2 regions of the Chlorogloeopsis sp. ULAP01 genome follow, and region 1 is predicted to be linked to the other one. Evidence: riboswitches for the same ligand, from Rfam matches in the RefSeq annotation. Region 1 holds a riboswitch; the other holds the start of a gene.
What was found. Region 1 has a riboswitch for cobalamin ahead of QUB80_RS34185 (DUF1636 domain-containing protein). Riboswitches for the same ligand answer to the same signal wherever they lie in the genome.
Positions count from the first base shown of each region.

Region 2: another riboswitch for cobalamin. It lies ahead of QUB80_RS29675 (sirohydrochlorin chelatase); the one in region 1 lies ahead of QUB80_RS34185 (DUF1636 domain-containing protein).

Region 1 is NZ_JAUDRH010000026.1:17,985-27,522, reverse strand. Features, by position in the region: gene QUB80_RS34210 (anthranilate synthase component II) at 1-310, shown strand, start outside; gene QUB80_RS34205 (MBL fold metallo-hydrolase) at 314-1,087, shown strand; gene QUB80_RS34200 (cupin domain-containing protein) at 1,276-1,752, opposite strand; gene QUB80_RS34195 (winged helix-turn-helix transcriptional regulator) at 1,847-2,188, shown strand; gene QUB80_RS34190 (Alr2735 family protein) at 2,417-3,094, shown strand; gene QUB80_RS34185 (DUF1636 domain-containing protein) at 3,111-3,530, opposite strand; cobalamin riboswitch at 3,554-3,713, opposite strand; gene QUB80_RS34180 (GNAT family N-acetyltransferase) at 3,818-4,327, shown strand; gene QUB80_RS34175 (GMC oxidoreductase) at 4,578-6,164, shown strand; gene QUB80_RS34170 (hypothetical protein) at 6,301-6,426, opposite strand; gene QUB80_RS34165 (aminotransferase class V-fold PLP-dependent enzyme) at 6,453-7,646, shown strand; gene QUB80_RS34160 (glycosyl transferase) at 7,789-8,883, shown strand; gene QUB80_RS34155 (secondary thiamine-phosphate synthase enzyme YjbQ) at 9,350-9,538, shown strand, end outside.
Region 2 is NZ_JAUDRH010000018.1:73,704-83,241, forward strand. Features, by position in the region: gene QUB80_RS29665 (glycoside hydrolase family 10-like protein) at 1-1,809, shown strand, start outside; gene sipA (regulatory protein SipA) at 1,882-2,109, opposite strand; gene QUB80_RS29675 (sirohydrochlorin chelatase) at 2,204-3,235, opposite strand; cobalamin riboswitch at 3,275-3,461, opposite strand; gene QUB80_RS29680 (Dps family protein) at 3,762-4,445, shown strand; gene QUB80_RS29685 (Rieske (2Fe-2S) protein) at 4,644-5,009, shown strand; gene QUB80_RS29690 (pentapeptide repeat-containing protein) at 5,094-6,038, shown strand; gene QUB80_RS29695 (CheR family methyltransferase) at 6,040-6,879, opposite strand; gene QUB80_RS29700 (protein-glutamate methylesterase/protein-glutamine glutaminase) at 6,888-7,952, opposite strand; gene QUB80_RS29705 (methyl-accepting chemotaxis protein) at 8,062-9,366, opposite strand; gene QUB80_RS29710 (chemotaxis protein CheW) at 9,412-9,538, opposite strand, start outside.

The DNA.
Region 1 (9,538 bases):
AGTTTCTGCACCAGAGTTGATGCACGGTAAAACTTCTCAAGTTTCTCACACTGGGATCGGTGTTTTCCAGGGATTGGAAAATCCTATCACTGCAACCCGATATCATAGTTTGGTAATTGATCGCCAAACTTGCCCAGACGTGTTAGAAATTACCGCTTGGGTTGAAGATGGAACAATTATGGGAGTACGACACCGGAACTATCCTCATATAGAAGGCGTCCAATTTCACCCAGAGAGTGTTCTCACATCTTCAGGCAAGCAGTTACTGCGAAACTTTCTGGCAACATTACAAATGAGGACGAGAGAGTAATTAATGAAACGACGGCAACTGATGGGCTATGCTGGAGCGGGATTGGCAACAACCATCATGACTAGTTTGGGTTCTCACCTGCAAGCTAATGCCCAATCTCGCAGTGGTTCATTAACAGTTCAGTGGTTGGGGCATACTTGCTTTCTATTTACTGGCGATGGTACGAAAATTTTGGTTAATCCATTTCGTACAGTTGGTTGTACCGCCGGTTATCGTGCGCCAAAAGTAGCAGCAGATTTAGTACTAATTAGCAGTCAATTGCTAGATGAGGGCGCGGTGGAAAATCTACCTGGAAATCCCAAGTTAATTTACGAAGCGGGAGCCTATGAATTTCAGGGAATTAAATTTCAAGGAATTGCTCTCGATCATGATCGCAAAGGGGGCAGGCAGTTTGGTAAAAACACAGCTTGGCAATGGAATCAATCTGGAATCAACATCCTACATCTAGGAGGAGCTGCTGCACCAATTTCCATTGAACAAAAAATCCTGATTGGGCGTCCTGATGTAGCATTTGTACCTGTAGGGGGTGGGCCAAAAGCTTATAATGCTCAAGAAGCCAAACAGGCAATTCAAGTTATCAATCCCAAATTAGTCGTTCCTACCCATTACCGTACAAAAGCAGCCGATGGTAACAATTGCGATATTGCTCCCTTGGATGACTTTTTGAAATTAATGGATGGAATGACAGTTCGTCGTAGTAATAGTGACACAGTTACTATTAGTTCCGGTAATTTGCCGGAGAATGGAGCAATACAGGTTTTAAGTTACAAGTTTTAGTAAATTAGGTAGGGTGTATTACGGCTATGTAAAAATTTGAGAGTTTGAAAGATATCGAATCAGCCGTGACGCACCAATAATTTTGGTGTGTTCGCATTACTTTAACGCACCCTATCAGTATGACACAGCTAAAAATGAGTATATCCTCTGAAATTTTTTACAAGGTACACAAGCGAACATAATCTAGTTCAAATCCGTTGCTTGCCAACCCAACTAACCCGTTTTTGAACGCCGTAGCCATCTTCAATTGTGCGATCGCGATAAGAACCTGCTCGTGATTGAATCACTATCCAGTTCAGCTGTTCCCCATCTGAGGTATTGCGCAAGCAGCGCTCCCCTTCAGAATCCACGCGCACTACAGTTCCCTCACAGACTGAAAATACGCGATCGTCGACTTGAAACTCTCCTCGACCATGAATGAAAATATAAATTTCCTCGTTTAATCGGTGCTTGTGATAGAACGGTATGGACTTCAGAGGCTGTAAAGTGTTAAGGGAAATCTCTGCACTAGTTAGGTTAAGCAATTGTTTTAAAAAGACTTTGCCTTCCAGCTTAATCGAGTGTTCCTCAGCCTCAAAAATATACTGATGCAAATCAGAAAATTTTCCTAGATCTACAACAGCAAAGTTCTGCCCAGTTTTGGCTATTGGTATCGGTTGCATCATGGTTATCCTTAGGTTTTAAATTGCAAGTTAAAAGTTACTTTAGCAAAGTTAACTTGTAAAATGCAAGTAATTTTAAAATTCAGATTTTATATTGATGGCACAATCAAAACGCTCCTACTGTCCGATCGCATCCATGCTAGATCTAATTGGCGATCGTTGGACGCTTTTGGTGATAAGGGACATGATGTTTTTTGGCAAACAACGATTTGAAGAGTTTTTAGAGTCCCCGGAAGGAATTTCGACTAATATCTTGGCAAATCGACTCAAGTCTCTAGAAGATCTAGGTTTATTAGTAAAACAGCCATATGGCAATCATTCTCGGCGAATGAACTACCAACTTACAGAACGAGGACAAAGCCTTCGCCCCGTGCTAATGGCAATGATTGAATGGGGGTTAGAGCATATTCCTGACACAATGATTCCTAAAGGTGATTAGGGAGCGGGTATCGGGGATTGGGGAGTGTGGGGAGCGGTTTCTCCCCATCTTCCTCATCTTTCCTAGTCCCTAATCCCTAGTCCCCTGTCACCTGCCCTACTTGTATAAATCTTTCATCATTTTTCTCAAAAATTTTAGTATGTTTGGGGATTCTTCTTGCTACTGTAGTAGTACAATTGTTCTAGTAAAGCTAAATTTTGCCAACACTATAAAGAGTGCGATCGCTTTATGACGACACAAATGCACAGTGTAATAGCAGCCCAAGTTGATTCTAAAACAATTACCAGATCCTCCTTTAAACAGTACGAGAAAGAGCAGGCTGAGATAGCAACGCTTTCAAATGATCTAAATTCTTCTTTTGGGGCGCTCTTTCATGCCACCGCAACTATTCTACGACACGCCTTCTTTCTAGCTGAATTCAAAAAGACGCACTCTAAACGGGAATACAGAAAGTTGCTTTCTGAACATGGCTTCGTGGATGAGGAGAAGAAATATTTAAAGATAGCAGCAGCCTTTCAAAAGTTCTCACCTCAAGATTTAGCGCAAATTGAACCGAGAACCATATATCAGCTAGCAGAAAACAGCAAGAAATATCAGCCAGTTATCGATCAGCTATTAGATTTGGCAGAAGTTTCTCAAAAAGCAGTACGAGAGCTAGTCAGAAAGCAACGTCAACCCAGGGAAATAAAACCGGAAAAGCCCAGTATCTGGAGACGGACAAAAAATGGTGGTAGGTATTGTCAAATTCCACCCATTCACGAAGAAAATGAACGAACTGGAATTACTCTGCAAAAAATGATGGATACAGAGGGAACTAGCGCTCAAAAAATTGTGGCAGAGGCGATCGCCTTGCGTCAGGCATACAAAGAAGGAAGATTACTGCTGGTACAAGAAATTGCTAATTAACAACTCTAACAAATATTTATGAGGGTAAGGGTGGAATCTTAGCCAAAATACCTTTTTTAAGGGGTTCAGGACGTTCTGACCAAGGTAGTAAACCATCAGGTTTAGCATAATATTGGCTAGCACATTCCAAGATAGCGGATGCGCTGTTATCGATTGGTAAATCTCCAAACAAATAAGTTAATTTACCAGTTCCAGCAAAAGCGACAACGCAAGAATGATTGCAAGCGCTCATGCATTCAACTTCCTGAATTGGAAAATCATTTTTCAGATGCCAGTCTTGTGATAAGTTTTGAAGCTGTTGTAGTAGCTTTTGACCTCCACTTTCACCAATTCGCTTGCCATCTTGCCATGTGGTAGCACAAGTTTTACAAACAAATAAAGTATGAGAAGGGATATTAGTACCCTTGGTTGTGGACATATTTGTTGTGGCTGTCATCTGAATCCTCGCAGATACATGGAAATCATTGATTAACTTCGGCGGGCATCCTGACTTACAAAGGCAAAAGTTATGGGACTTTTGATTTGATTACAGTTGCGGGACAGCGTCGGATTTGCACCGTACTTTCCCCGTTACCTCTGGTGGCTGCTCCCCACCAGAACCGAACGTTTTCGATCATAACATCAATGTGATTTTTACTGAGGTAAAGGGCGATCGCGATGTTAGCAAGTTAATATAACAGTGCAGTAGATAGACAAAAGCCGCTATTGCTGAACTGAATGATAATGACGTACTTACTTCACACTGAACGACTGAGCCTACGCCCATGCCAAAACGAGGATTTGAACTCCCTACATAAGCTATGGATTGATGCTAATGTCAGGCGATTCCTATTCGATGATCGCCAAATTTCTTGTGAACAAGCGCAATCTTTTATTGAGACAAGTACAGAGAATTTTACAAATTACGGTTATGGGATTTGGCTATTTTTTGAAAATCAAAATGATTTGATTGCAGGATTCGCAGGTTTGCTTCATTCATTGCAGGAAGCACCGAGTCTCATATTTGGCACTTGTCCCTCACTTTGGGGACGTGGTTATGCAAAAGAAGCTGCACGGACTGTACTTAATTATGCCTTTGACGTGCTTGATTTGGAACGTGTGATTGCAGATGTTGATGAACCGAACGAAGCTTCGATAAGAGTACTTGAGGCTATAGGTATGTCTCAGACTCGACGGGCGATCATCAACGAACGACCACTTTTATACTACGAGATTCATATATACAGACACTAAATAAACAAAAACATATATCTCCAGATCCCCAACTTTTTAGAAAAGTCGGGGATCTTTTATAGAGCGCATATAACCAGAGTGCGATCGCGCCTCACAACACTGTCAGTAAATGATTTCTATATAATTGTTTTTTACCAAAAATAAAAGCTATTTAGGCTGAAAAAGAAGCAGTTGCATATGAATTACTGTCTCCTAGACTTCCGTGCTATATCTAATGTCTAATTGCTACTAAATATTAAAAGAAACGCTTATGAATAATCTCCGCATCTACCGACGGCGTTTCCTCAAAGCTAGTGCTTTTGCTGTTGGAAGTTATGCAGTTACTAGTACCGATATCCTGCGTTCCTGGGCAAATCAGAGTGAACCTATAGATGCGATCGTGATTGGCAGTGGCTTTGGTGGTGCGGTTGCTGCGCTGCGGTTAGCACAAGCTGGAGTACAAACTATTGTATTGGAACGTGGTCGTCGTTGGACATTGACTGAAGAACAGAACACCTTTTCTAGCGTGCGTACTCCAGATAGCCGCTCTTTGTGGCTAAATTCTTCTTCGGCTCCTGTTCTCGGTATTTTTAAACCTAATGCCATTGATGATTGTACTGGTGTGTTGGAGGTTTTAGGGGAAAACGGCATCGGTGTGTTAGCAGGTGCGGGTGTGGGTGGCGGTTCTCTTGTTTACTCCGCAGCTACCTACGAACCAACACGCGCTAATTTTGATCGAGTCTTCCAAGAAGCAATCTCTTATGATGAAATGGCCGAGGTATATTATCCTAGAGTTCGCTCCGTACTAAAACCTAGCCCCATTCCAGCAGATATATTAGCGTCAGACTACTACCGCCTGACACGCGTCACCCTAGAGCAGGCGGCAAATGCAGGATTGCCTGGCAAGCTATTGGACATGAATCTAGACTGGGATATAGTTCGCCAAGAAATCTCTGGAGAGCGCGTTCCTTCTGCGATCGCTGGTGAGTTTTTGTATGGAAATAATAGCGGCTGCAAGAATAGCTTGGATCGCAACTATCTACTACAGGCAGAACAGAGCGGATTTGTTCAAATCTTGCCATTACACATAGTCACAGATATCTACGAACTGCCAGAACATCGCTATGCAGTTTTTTGTAACCAAATCGATGAAGGTGGGAAGGTTATACAAAAGCACACGTTTACGAGTAGGTACGTTTTTTTAGCGGCTGGTTCAATCGGAACATCAAAGCTTCTAGTTAAGGCAAAAGCTAAAGGAACGCTGCCCAAGCTAAATGATGCTGTGGGAAAATTTTGGGGTGGTAATGGTGATACTCTTGGTCTTAGAGTCGGTCTACCGCCCACTAACCCTAGTCAAGGCGGGCCGTTAAGTGCTGTTATTGAAGATCATGCTAATCCACTTGCACCAACAGCCCTTCAGCCATATCCACAATGGAATGAAACACGGCAAGATTATCTTTATTCATTAGGATTTACCATTGGTTCAGCAAAGGGGAGCTTCCAGTTTGACTCCTTTACGAATAGCGTGCGACTAAACTGGCCCATATACGATCCAGAGATAGTTCAGCTACGTCAAGCAGCCTTGAGAACATACCAAACACTTAACCAAGCTAATACAAACAGTACATATCAGCCTACAACTGCTCGTGTCTTAGATGAGATAACATTGCATCCACTCGGTGGTGCCGTACTTGGAAGAGCCTGTGACCTTTACGGTAGAGTTATAGGCTACAAAGGTTTATATGTTGTAGATGGTGCAATGATTCCAGGCTACGCCGGATGCGTTAACCCTTCTCTTACTATCGCTGCCCTTGCAGAACGGTGCATCGAGCGGATTATTGCAGACAATTTTGTCTAATCACTTATATCAAGTCTGACCTAACTTCCAGATCAATTGCTGCGAAATTTCCACAACTAACTACAGCGATGTTGTTAGTTAGCAATAATACTCGACTTTTGAGCCAAAAGGGCGTCACCTATATGCCTTTCAATCGCTAGGTTATGGGTGCAGTTAAATTGAGTTTGTAAATGCGCGATCGCTTACTTTTAAAATGAAAATCATTGCTTTCCTCAACAAATTTATTGATTTGCAAAGGCAACTGTGTACGATTCTTGTTCACTTCACAACCTAATTTAGGATTGCTGTATGACCATTTCTGTAATAGAAACCAAGCTGCATCTCCATCGGCAAAAATTTCCAGCTTTAGCAAATAAAACTTATTTCAACTACGGTGGTCAAGGCCCTATGGCTAAAGCGTCTATGAATGCCATCACTCAAGCTCAAGCATATATTCAAGAAATCGGCCCTTTTGGCAATGCAATCGGTAAATGGATTGGACAGGAAGTAAAAGCCACAAGAGCTGCGATCGCATCCGAATTAAATGTACAACCACAGACAATCAGCATTACGGAGAATGTAACTGTTGGTTGTAATATTACAATGTGGGGTATCGACTGGCAAGCTGGCGACCACTTGCTTTTATCTGACTGTGAACATCACAGCGTTGTGGCAATTGCCCAAGAAATTTCACGTAGATATGCTATCGAAGTTACGACCTGCCCCTTAATGTCTACCTTGAACGAAGGCGATCCTGTGGCGATAGTAGCCCAGCACCTTCGTCCTAATACCCGTTTAGTAATTTTGAGTCATATTCTCTGGAATACAGGTCAAATTCTGCCTCTTGACAAAATTGCAAGAAAATGCAGGGAAAATAATTCTCTACTGCTGATAGACGCAGCGCAATCAGTTGGTTTATTGTCTTTGGATTTAACTGCATTAGGGGTAGATTTTTATGCCTTCACGGGGCATAAATGGTTATGTGGCCCTGCGGGGATAGGAGGTTTGTATGTGCATCCAGAAATTAGGGCAAGCTTGAAGCCTACTTTTGTTGGTTGGCGTAGTGTGATTACTGATAGTCAAGGAATGCCTATGGATTGGCAACCTGATGGACAATGTTATGAAGTTGCAACATCAGATTATCCTCTTTACGCTGGATTGAGAGAAGCGATCGCCATTCATCGGCAATGGGGAACGGCAGAGGAAAGATATCAGCAAATTTGTCGTAATAGTGAGTACCTGTGGCAGCAATTGAGGACACTACCCAATATTCATCTTTTACTAACCTCAGCTCCCGAAAGTGGTTTAGTCTCATTTCAACTTGCTCAGAATACTCACCAGTCTCATCCTCAATTGGTGAATTTTTTGGAATCACAAGGACTATTTATTCGGATAATTGCCAATCCGAATTGCGTGCGTGCCTGCGTTCACTACTTTACACTGGAGTCGGAAATCGACAAACTGGTTGAGGGAATTAGGGAATGGTTAGTGGTTAATGGTTAATGGTTAATAGCAATGGCTAATTTTTTACTACTATCTACTGTACGGGCGGGTTTTGTTGATTATCTTTCATTTGCTATCGACAATTTATCTTCTAAACCCACCCCTACCAACTTCCCTTGTACTCAAAAATTTCAAATTTACTATGGAACGTCCAATTTTATATATAGCAATCACCAATCATGGTTTTGGTCATGCTACTCGTGTTGCGGCTGTTGCAGCAACTATTCAAAAGCTGTGTCCAGAAGTTCTGCTCATTTTGGTGACCACTGCTCCACGGTGGTTGCTAGAGTGCTATATTGAAGGCGATTTTATCCATCGTCCCCGTGCATTTGATTTGGGTGTTGTACAAGCAGATAGCTTGACAATGGACAAAGAGGCGACATTGGAAAAATTATTAGAGATTAAGAAAAATCAGCGTTCTATCATTGCCTCAGAAGTCAACTTTATTCGCCAAAACCGCGTTCATCTGATCTTGGCAGATATTCCCTTCCTTGCTGCCGAAATGGGTAAAGCTGCCGACATTCCCTGCTGGATGATGAGTAACTTTGGTTTTGACTTTATTTACCGAAGTTGGGGTGATCGCTTTATCGAAGTTGCAGATTGGATTAGTGATTGTTACAGCAAGTGCGATCATTTGTTTCGTCTTCCCTTTCACGAACCGATGGAAGCATTCGAGTACGTTACAGATGTGGGTTTAACAGGTGGTTCTCCTCGTTATTGTGCTGATGAAATACGAGCAATGTGGAGTATTACTGCACCACTTGAAAGAACTATATTACTTACTTTCGGTGGCTTGGGTTTGCAACAAATTCCTTATGAGCGGCTGCAAAAATTTTCGGACTGGCAATTTATTGCTTTCGACCACTCAGCCCCAGATTTACCTAATATAGTTAAAATCAGCGACCATAAATTCCGTCCTGTAGATTTTATGCCCATCTGTAGTCGAGTTGTTTCTAAACCTGGTTACAGTACTTTTGCAGAAGCTACTCGCCTAGATATACCAATTGTTTCTGTAACTCGTGATGAGTTTGCAGAAGCAGCTTTTCTATTAGAAGGTATTTCTACTTACAATCAGCATCAAATTCTCACTCCTTCAGAGTTTTTTGATGGTTCTTGGGATTTTTTACTCCAACCACCCCAGCCGCCAACCTCCTCGAAACATATTGCTAAGGATGGTAACGAAGCGATCGCTCATGCAGTCATTAAATATTTTGGTGAATGTGGCAATTTCAAATGATCTATGAATGAACAACTATATTTAATCGCTAATTACCTTTTGAGTATTAGTTATTAACCATTCGCTACTAGCGTCTTTTCAAGATTTTACCTCTCAAAAAAATTGCAATAAATTATAAATAATAAAAATCTCCAACTCTAAACAAGTGGAGATTTTTACCAAAATATAAGTAACTAAGGCAGATGACCCTGATGACTCTGTAGATACCGAAAGTGAGTAATTCCACTCACAATCAAAGTTTAACCATCTACTAGCATCATAACAACCGCAAATACCACTAAACTACAATAATTTATAAACTGCTATCTCCGTAATAACCGTTAGTGATGAAAGCAACGAAAGAAAAATTTCTCTTGTCAGAACCAAACTAACACCAAACTAACCAAGAGAAACCTTAAAATTAATTAAAATACAAGCTGGTACTTGCACCTCAAACTTAGTATTAACACTAAAGTTAAATTATGCTATGGCTCATTACCAAAAGCTACTGAGAATTCCTACATCAGGTAAATCTTTGTACAATATTACTCCCAAAATTGAAGCTATTGTTTCTGAGTCAGGTGTTGAAACAGGGCTTTGTACTTTATTTTTACGGCATACTTCTGCAAGTTTACTCATTCAAGAAAACGCCGATCCTGACGTACTTAGGGATCTC
Region 2 (9,538 bases), on a different contig from region 1:
CATTGGGCAGCGAATGCCATTAAAGGAGCTTATGAAACAGGATTTTTGTCTGGTTACCCCGATCGCACTTTTCGTCCTCATCATAGAATTGCTAGAGGCGATGTTTTAGTCGCTTTGGTTAATGGTTTAGAACTTACTGCTAATCTTAAACCTGATCGGCTCACAGAACTTTCCCAAATCTACAAAGATACGGCAAATATTGCTGGATACGCTAAAAACCAGATAGCTATTGCTACTCAAGCTGGGATCGTAGTTAGTTATCCAGATGTAAAATTACTGAACCCAAATATAGCAGCAACTCGTGCCGATGTAGCAGCGATTGTTTATCAAGCCTTGGTGTATCTGGGAAAAGCCGAAAAAATTCCTTCTAATTATATAGTTGCACAACCAACAGCAGGAACACCAACACCGACACTGCCTAGTACTGTTAAAGTAAATCATCGCCGCGAATTTCGGGGGGCGTGGGTAGCCTGTGTATGGAATAGTGATTGGCCAAAAAAAGCAGGACTTTCAACTTTACAACAACAAGCTGAGTTAATAAATATTATTGAAAAATTGCAATCACTAAATTTCAATGCCCTGATTTTACAGGTACGACCGGAAGGCGATGCATTGTATGCTTCTCAATTAGAACCCTGGAGTGCTTGGTTAACGGGAACTCAAGGTCAAGCACCAATTCCATTTTATGACCCTTTAGAATTTGCGATCGCTGAATGTCGCAAACGTAATATCGAACTTCATGCTTGGTTCAATCCCTACCGTGCCAAAACTTCTATCAAGCAAGGCAGTAACATCCGTCCCCACATAGCAGTTACAAATCCAGAATATGTTTATCAGTGGGGCAATCAACTGTGGATGGAGCCAGGGGCGAAAATAGTTCAAGATAGAGTTTACAGCGTCATTCTAGATGTCGTGCGCCGTTATGATGTCGATGGCATTCATCTAGATGACTATTTTTATCCCTATCCCATTCAAGGGCAGTCTTTTCCAGATAGTAAAACTTATGCCGCCTATCAAGCAGCTGGTGGTAAACTCAGCTTGGGCGACTGGCGACGAGAAAATGTTAATCAAATGGTACTGCGCCTAGCAGAGGAAATTAAATCAACAAAGCCTGATGTAAAATTTGGCATTAGTCCCTTTGGTATTTACCGTCCTGGGCAACCTCCTGGTATAACTGGTTTGGATGCCTACAATGTACTGTATGCCGATGCCAAAAAATGGCTGGAACAAGGCTGGATTGATTATATCGCCCCACAGCTTTACTGGCGTACTGATCAAACACAACAAAGTTATCCAGCCCTGTTAAAGTGGTGGACAGAAATTAATCCGAAACAGCGACACATTTACGCTGGTAACAATATTTCCCAGTTAGACGGTAAAGCTTGGAAAGATGAGGAAATAGAAAAGCAAATCAAGATTAGCCGTAACCTAGCCGGAGATTTATCCGTGGGGAATATTTTCTTTAGTACCAATTCTCTGATCGAAAATCGCCAAGGCATCTCTGATAAATTCCAAAATTCCCTGTATGCCAAACTAGCATTAGTTCCTACTATGTCTTGGCAGAATACAACGCCACCAGCACCGCCGACTGCACTGCAAGTAAACAACCGCAAACTTTCTTGGCAGCCGAGTGATGATAAAAAAATTCGTTCTTGGACACTTTACAGGCAAAGTGGCGATAGTTGGATACTTCAGCGAGTTTTATCTGCTGGTACTGCCTTTGCCACAGTTGAACCGGGAACTTATGCTGTGTGTGCAGTAGATCGGTTAGCGAATGAAAGTGTCGGGGTGGTGATATCGGTTGCTTAGGCAAGGGAACTCTTAACGGGGAACAGGGAACAGCACAGAAAATATTGTAATTAATTTAACTAATTCTAACTTTTAGGAACTAGCTTCTACACTTTCAATGTATTGGCTTTCCATGAGAAATGCTCCCCTTGCAAAGCGCACACCCCAGTAACCTCCGGGGCGACGATCTAGAACTATGCCTTCTTCGCCAATGTCAATCACATCCGGGGGACGCAGCATGGGCATCGGTTCAGCAGTTTTGACATAAGACGGTAGTGCCACAACACGGACTTTACTGCCAACGGTAAACTCTTTGGACATAACTATAGGGGACAGGGGACAGGGAACAGGGAACAGTTAACAAACAACTAATTGAATGATAACTGTTCACTGATAACTGAATAACTGATAACTGCTAAGGAGCTTGCCAAATTTTTTGATGGTAGTGCTCTATATCTGCGTAGGGATCTACGGGAGGATGGGAGTGATCGTGAGTGTGATGATGGTGGTGATGGTGGTGGTGATGATCGTGAGAATGCCCATTCCCATGATGATTTGCCAAAGCTGCTAGCCGGAATTTGCACATCTCACAATTCATCTGTACTTGTCCTAATTGAGTTTCAATTTCTCGCTCTCGCAGTACAGAAAATAACTGTGGATGCAAGCCCATTTCTGGCAGAGAAGTCATCAAAATTTCTGGGTGTTGTTCCTGCTGTTGGGCTGTAATGTTAAAGATTTTTTTCACTAAAGCGCCAGTGAACAGGAAATATGGTAAGACAATAATACGTTTTGGCTGGTACAAGCGGGCGCGACGAAAGCCTTCTTCGAGCCTGGGGTGGGTAATGCCGATAAAGCAAGTTTCAACAGTAGAGTAGCCACTACCTTCCCAAAGAATGCGGGCGAGTTTGTAAACATCACCATTGGCATCGGGATCGCTAGAACCACGACCGACGAACAAAAGTACTGTATCAGCGCGAGAAATTTGATGGGGATTATTTTCTGGTTTGTCGAGTTCAGCTAAACGCGATCGCCACAACTCGATGATGGCAGGGGTAATGCCAAAGTGCCTGCCGTAGTGAAATTTCAAGTGTGGATACTTGCTCTTAGCGCGATCGAGTTCATTAGTAATATCAAATTTATTATGTCGTGCAGCGAATAAAAGCACTGGTAATACGGAAAATTCCGTGTAGCCTTTTTCTACGCACTGGTCAATTCCTTCCTGAATAGTAGGGCCAGTTAATTCCAAAAAACAAGGCAAAACTGGACGTGATGCATCCAAAGATTGATAGATAGCAGCAAAATCTAATAAAGCTTGCCTCCCTTCTGCATCCCTTGTACCATGACCAATCATCAACAAAGGACGTTTAATGGGCAGCGCAGGTAATTGCAGGCGAGCAACGGATGGGGATTCCAATTGGGTAAGACTTGTTGGGTTAAAAATAGGCATTCTGAATTTAAGCTCCTTTCCTGTGCAACGCAGGAAATAGAGTGAGCAAGTAACAGAATCGGCGTTCTGGCTTACAATTTGTCATTAGTCATTAGCTTTTGATCAAGGACAAATGACAAAGGACGAAGGACAAAATTGCTTACAGCTGCGGCACAGCCTCGGACTTACACCGATGTTTCCCTCTTCTGTTACGGTTCACGGTTGCCTTGTTATCTTAGCTGAATCTCGTCCAGTTCCAAAATGCAGGGGGAGGGGGTAGAATTTTTTACAATCATCTTTTGTAAAACATACTCATATCGACTATGAATATTTATAAAATCTGATGATACTTTCTAGTTGAGTCTTACACAATTGAAGTAGGCAACACGATGGAGAAGGTAATTGATCTAATGTTGCCAGCTATGGCAGATGTTTTTCTATGTAACCTGCGGTTTACCCAAATTGTTACTCTGCGGTTACGGAGATGATCTTTACTGCCTAGTGATTTCGTTTAAAAATCGACTGTGAAACAATAGGGAGGTTCACCATGGCTAAAGTTGCACAGCAAATGGTGGAGCAATCCGGAATTGATGTGAAGGAACTGGTGGAAAAGCTTGTCCGGGCAGCAGCAGCAGAATTTACAACATACTACTATTACACGATTTTGCGAGCCAATGCTATCGGCATTGAAGGTGAGGGATTAAAAGAAATTATTGAGGATGCTCGATTGGAGGATCGCAACCATTTCGAGGCTCTGGTTCCGCGTATTTATGAATTAGGTGGCGAACTACCACGAGACATTCGCGACTTTTCCAATGTGGCTGCTTGTCCTGATGCTTACCTGCCAGAACGCGATCGCGGTAATGGTAATGAAAGTACATCAGCACGAGTTGGCTTTACCAGTGGTGGAACTGAGGAGGCAAAGCAAGCAATCTCTGAGGTTAAGCAGGGAGTGGAACAAGGTAATATTAGGCCGATGTTGCAGGTATTGGTAGAAGCCGAGCGCTGTGCAATCAGGGTTTATACTGATATTTGCAATATGACTTTCGGTAAAGATCATCGTACCTACGAGCTGTCTCTAGCGATCTTGAATGAAGAAATAGAGCATGAAGCTTGGTTTAGCGAGTTTCTCGGTGAGGGGCCATCAGGACACTTCCGTCGAGGCGCACCAGGTGAATCACCTTATACCTCTCGGTTCTTGGTTGTGCCTAATGGTCATAATGGCAAATAAGTAAGTTATACAGCGAACAGGTGACAGGTGACAGGGAACAGGGACAAACACGAGGACAAGAGGACAAGGGGCAAGAACGTGATTCACAATTCCCCGTGTCCTTTTCTTCCCGATCACCAATCCCCAATCCCTAGTCTCCTGTTTTCCTCTCAGAAAGAAACTTTATATACGGGAGCGCTCAGGTTGGAGTCAGAGACAGTGTCTTATGTAACATTGGCAAGGGTAGAAGAGATTTCGCCAGGGCAAACACGGATGGTACAGGTAGGATCTTGTCTGATTTTGCTTGTAAATGATTTAGGTGAATTCTACGCCTTACAGGGTTTGTGCGGACACCAAAATTTACCACTAACAGGAAGTAAGGTTTGGCAAGGAGTACTGGATTGCCCTTGGCATCATTTTCAGTATGACCTCCGCACGGGAGAGAATCTCTACCCCAAACGCATCTACCCGCTCAATGCTCTCCCTAAACTAAGAGAGCAAATCTCCTCCCTGCGTACCTATCCTGTACAAATAGTTGATGGAAAAGTGCAAGTGAGGGTGCCGGAAAGCTGTGAGCTAGGCTAAAAAATAGCCGATGAGTTGTCAGGTAATTTCAAATTTGAGGTGGAAGCCTGGGCAGATCAGAGGTAGCGTTGAGAGGCAAATCATATGGATGCCCAAGATCTTCTGAGGCGCTATGCTGTTGGAGAAAGGGATTTTCACACAGCAGATTTGCGTGGAGCACAGCTGCGGGAAGTAGATCTGAGTGGAGTAGTTCTGAAAAAGGCTATCTTGTGTGAAGTAGATCTAAGTGGAGCAAACTTAGTCGGGGCAGATCTAAATGGGGTAGTTTTACAGCAAGCTAACCTCAATGGAACACGTTTAAATGAGTCTCACTTGGTTGGGGCAGACTTATATAAAGCAAATCTCACTAATGCAGATCTAAACGGAGTTATTTTGTGGAGGGCAGCGTTAGAGCAAGCCATCTTGTCTGAGGCTAATCTGAGTAGGGCAAATTTGGATGATGCGAATCTGATTGGGGCTAACTTGAGTAAAGCAAACTTAAGGGGAGCAAAGTTAAGTAAAGCAAACCTAAGCCAGACAAATCTAACCGAGGCAAATCTTTGTCGAGCAACTCTGATTGAGACGAAATTGATTGTGGCTGATTTGCGTGGAGCAAATTTAGAGTTGGCAAATCTAACTAAAGCAAACCTCATAGAGGCAGACTTAAGTCGAGTTAACTTAGAGGGTGCTAACTTGAGTGGAGCAAACCTTAGTCGGGTGAACCTAAGTGGAGCAAATTTAACTGGAGCAAATTTGCACAGAGCAAACTTAATTGAAGCAAAATTGATTTTGACTGGGTTACGTGGAGCAAACTTGGAACGAGCAGAGCTGACTAAGGCAAACTTAACTGAGGCAGATCTGAGTTGGGCGCGTTTGAATGGCGTCAACTTGAGTGGGGCATACTTGCGTAGAGCAATTCTTACAGATGTAGATTTGAATTCAGCGATTCTGCGTGGTGCTGACTTAGCTGAGGCAAAACTGGATCAAGTTGAGATGAATAACTTAGATCTAAGTTGGGTAACAATGCCTAATGGAGCAGTTTACTTTTGAGTTAAATTTTATTGTGTAATCGATAATAAATACTTTTGTCCAATTGAACCCGCTCAAATGACTCATCAAGATTAATGGTTGTTTCACCACTACCGAGAAACAAGTAGCCATCAGGTCTTAATTGCTGCTTTACTTGTTTCAGTAAATGTTTTTTGGTCGCTAGATCAAAATAAATTAGAGCATTACGTAAAAAGATAACATCGATATTAGGTAAAGATGGCCAAGGTTGGACAAGATTAATCTGATGAAATTCAACTATCTGGCGGATCTCGTCCTTAATTTGCCATTCACATTCTTGTTTCTCAAAATAGCGATCGCGCAAAGATTTAGGTAGCCCGCGCTGAATTTCAAGTTGGTTGTAAATTCCCTGACGCGCACGCGCTAATACTTTGTTAGAAAAGTCACTGGCAATCAGCCGTACAGACCAACTAGCAAGCATGGGAAAATGTTCGCGAATCAACATGGCGATACTGTAAGGTTCTTGTCCATTGGAGCAAGCAGCACACCATATATTTAGCGATCGCTCTATTGCTCGTGTTTTAACTAGCTCTGGTAACACAAATCGTCTCAGTGCTTCAAAGGGGTAAATATCACGGAAGAATGATGTTTCATTAGTAACTAGTGCCTCAATCACCTGAATGTGAAGACTACTAAAAGGCTGAGTTCGCAGGTAAGCAATCAAATCAGTAATAGAAGCAAATCCTGTCGATTCTGCAATTGGCTGTAAATGTAGCTCTGCCAAATAAGTTTTATCGGCATACAATACAACGGCTGAATGATCTTGAACTAATTGACGAAGATAGTTAAAATCAGGAATGCTCACACCTGTAGCCTGCTTCATTACAGACCTTAAATAGAAACTCGGTTAGAAAAGATTCGACGTATAATTTCACCTGCCATTTGTTCAAGTCCAACAACTTGATCGGCAAGTCCGGCATTAACTACAAAACCAGGCATTCCCCATACCACACTACTAGCTTCGTCTTGGGCAAGCACCTGTCCACCTGCCTCGCGGATGCATTGGCTGCCATGCAATCCATCTTGTCCCATTCCGGTGAGTATGACTGCGATCGCACCAGCACCATACACTTTTGCAACTGATCGCAACAGAACATCTACGGAAGGACGACAGGAATTTTCCGGAGGTTCTTGGTGCGTGGCAAGTCGAACTGTCGTTCCGTCTTGTTGCACAACCATGTGAAAATTCCCCGGTGCAATCCAGGCGTGTCCAGGTTTTATCGCTACTCCGGAAACCGCTTCATCCACTGGAATTTGGCATTTAGCAGATAATCGTTCAGCTAATAATTTGGTAAACATTACGGGCATATGCTGCACAATTAGGATTGGAACCGGTAAATCGACGGGCAGTTCAGGAAGAATTGTCGCAAGGGCATTAGGCCCCCCGGTAGAAACCCCTATAGCAACAATATCTACTTGCTTTCTCCTGGTAGGTACGGGAGGAAAAACTTGATCGGTAATCGTGGTTGGCTTTGGAAACGCAGTAGTTTTCGCAGCAAATACCTTGATTTTTGGGATCAAGTCTTCGCGGATATATTGGTTTGTGGCTTCTGTACTTCCTAGATTATTCGGTTTTGTTGCATAATCTGAAGCACCCAAAGATAGAGCTTCGAGTGTGGCGATCGCCCCGGTGCGTGTCGAAGTACTAAACATAATCACAGGCAAGTGTGGATAAATTTTTCGGAGCGCGGCAAGGGTTTCTAAACCGTTCATTTGCGGCATCTCGACATCTAAGAGGACAACATCGGGATTGAGATGAGGAATCTTGGCAAGGGCAATAGAACCGTTGGCAGCAACTCCTACCACCTCTAATTCTGGATCGCCAGACAGAATTTTACTGACTCGACTGCGAACCACCACCGCATCATCTACAACAAGTACCCGGATTTTTGGCATATTTATAAAAAATCAATCTCACCTAAAAATAGGGAATGGGAAACAGACTTTATTTATGCATAGTGATGAAATTTTTCATCCAGACTGCCATCTGCCTCCTACCTTCTTTTTAATATTTAAATTTATTAACAGCTTTTTGCAAATCCGCTGCCATCCGCGCTAACTCTGTGGCTGCCTGGGATGTATTACTAGCTCCAGTTGTTGTACTTTGAGCATTCAGCGCCACAAACCCGATATTTTTGGCAATATCTGAGGTTCCTTTAGCTGCTTCAGCGATATTTCGAGCGATTTCATTTGTAGTTGCTGTTTGTTCTTCAATAGCGCTAGCGATCGTACTTTGCAAGTCGTTAATTTGGTTGATAATGTCAGTAATTTGAGTAATGGCTTGAATGGCACTTTTTGTATCAGTCTGAATCGCTTCTATTCGTTGGCTAATATCTTCGGTTGCATTTGCTGTTTGTTTGGCTAATTCCTTCACCTCGTTGGCGACTACGGCAAATCCCCTACCTGCATCTCCTGCTCTTGCTGCCTCAATTGTGGCATTGAGTGCGAGTAAATTTGTTTGCCCTGCGATCGAGGTAATAACTTTAATCACTTTGCCAATTTCAACACTACTTTGACCTAGTTTGTCAATCGTTTCGTTGGTGCGATCGGCGGTTTTAACTGCCTCAGTCGCGACTTTTGCACCTTGGGCGACTGTTTTCGCAATTTCTCGAATGCTGGCATTCATCTCTTCCACCGCAGTGACAACTGTACTAGTATTCTGATTCACCTGCTCCGCTGAGGCAGATGCGGAGGTTGCCTGTGCTGCTGTTTGTTTGGCATTGTCTGTCATTTCTTTGCTGACTGCGGTTAGTTCTTCTGAAGAAGACGCAACAGCCGTCGCCACCTCTGCCATTTGTCTAATGGAAGATTTCAGATTATTAATCATCTGATTAGCATTATTTGTGAGTTGCTTAAACTCTCCAGCATTACCTGCCTCGATGTGCTTGGACAAATTTCCCTGAGCAACGGCAAGGGTGACTTCATTTATACTTTGGATCTGCTTAGAGAGTTGTGAAGACATCCGGTTTAAGTTGTCGAGTAATTCTTTCCAAGAACCTCCAATTCCTTTGACAACTGCTTGAGAACCAAGCTTTCCTTCCGCACCAACCTTGGCAGCAAAGCGATTAACTTCGTTAGCAAAGCTTTGATTCAAACTCACCCATTCATTAAAAACTGTAGCAATTTCACCCAATCCATTGTTCTCGACTGGTAAACGAACAGTAAAATCACCATTTCTTGCTGCTTTCATTGCTGCTAGTAAAGGTTGCAGTTGCACTGGCGTAGCACTATCATTCGTTTCTAATGGATCTGCATTATTTTCCGACGAAGATTTAGAGTTAGTTGTTTTCCCAGTTCGAGATGTAGCCATTGCAAAGCGCTCCTAAGTTATCAGTTAGCAGTTATCAGTTGATAATTATTGTTCTCTATTCACTGATTTAAAATTAACGTCTAAAATTTTTTCAGTGTCTAGAACTAGCACAAACCCCTCTTTAAGTGGGTAAGCTCCAGCTAGCATTTGACGCATTCTACCTTTTAACGTT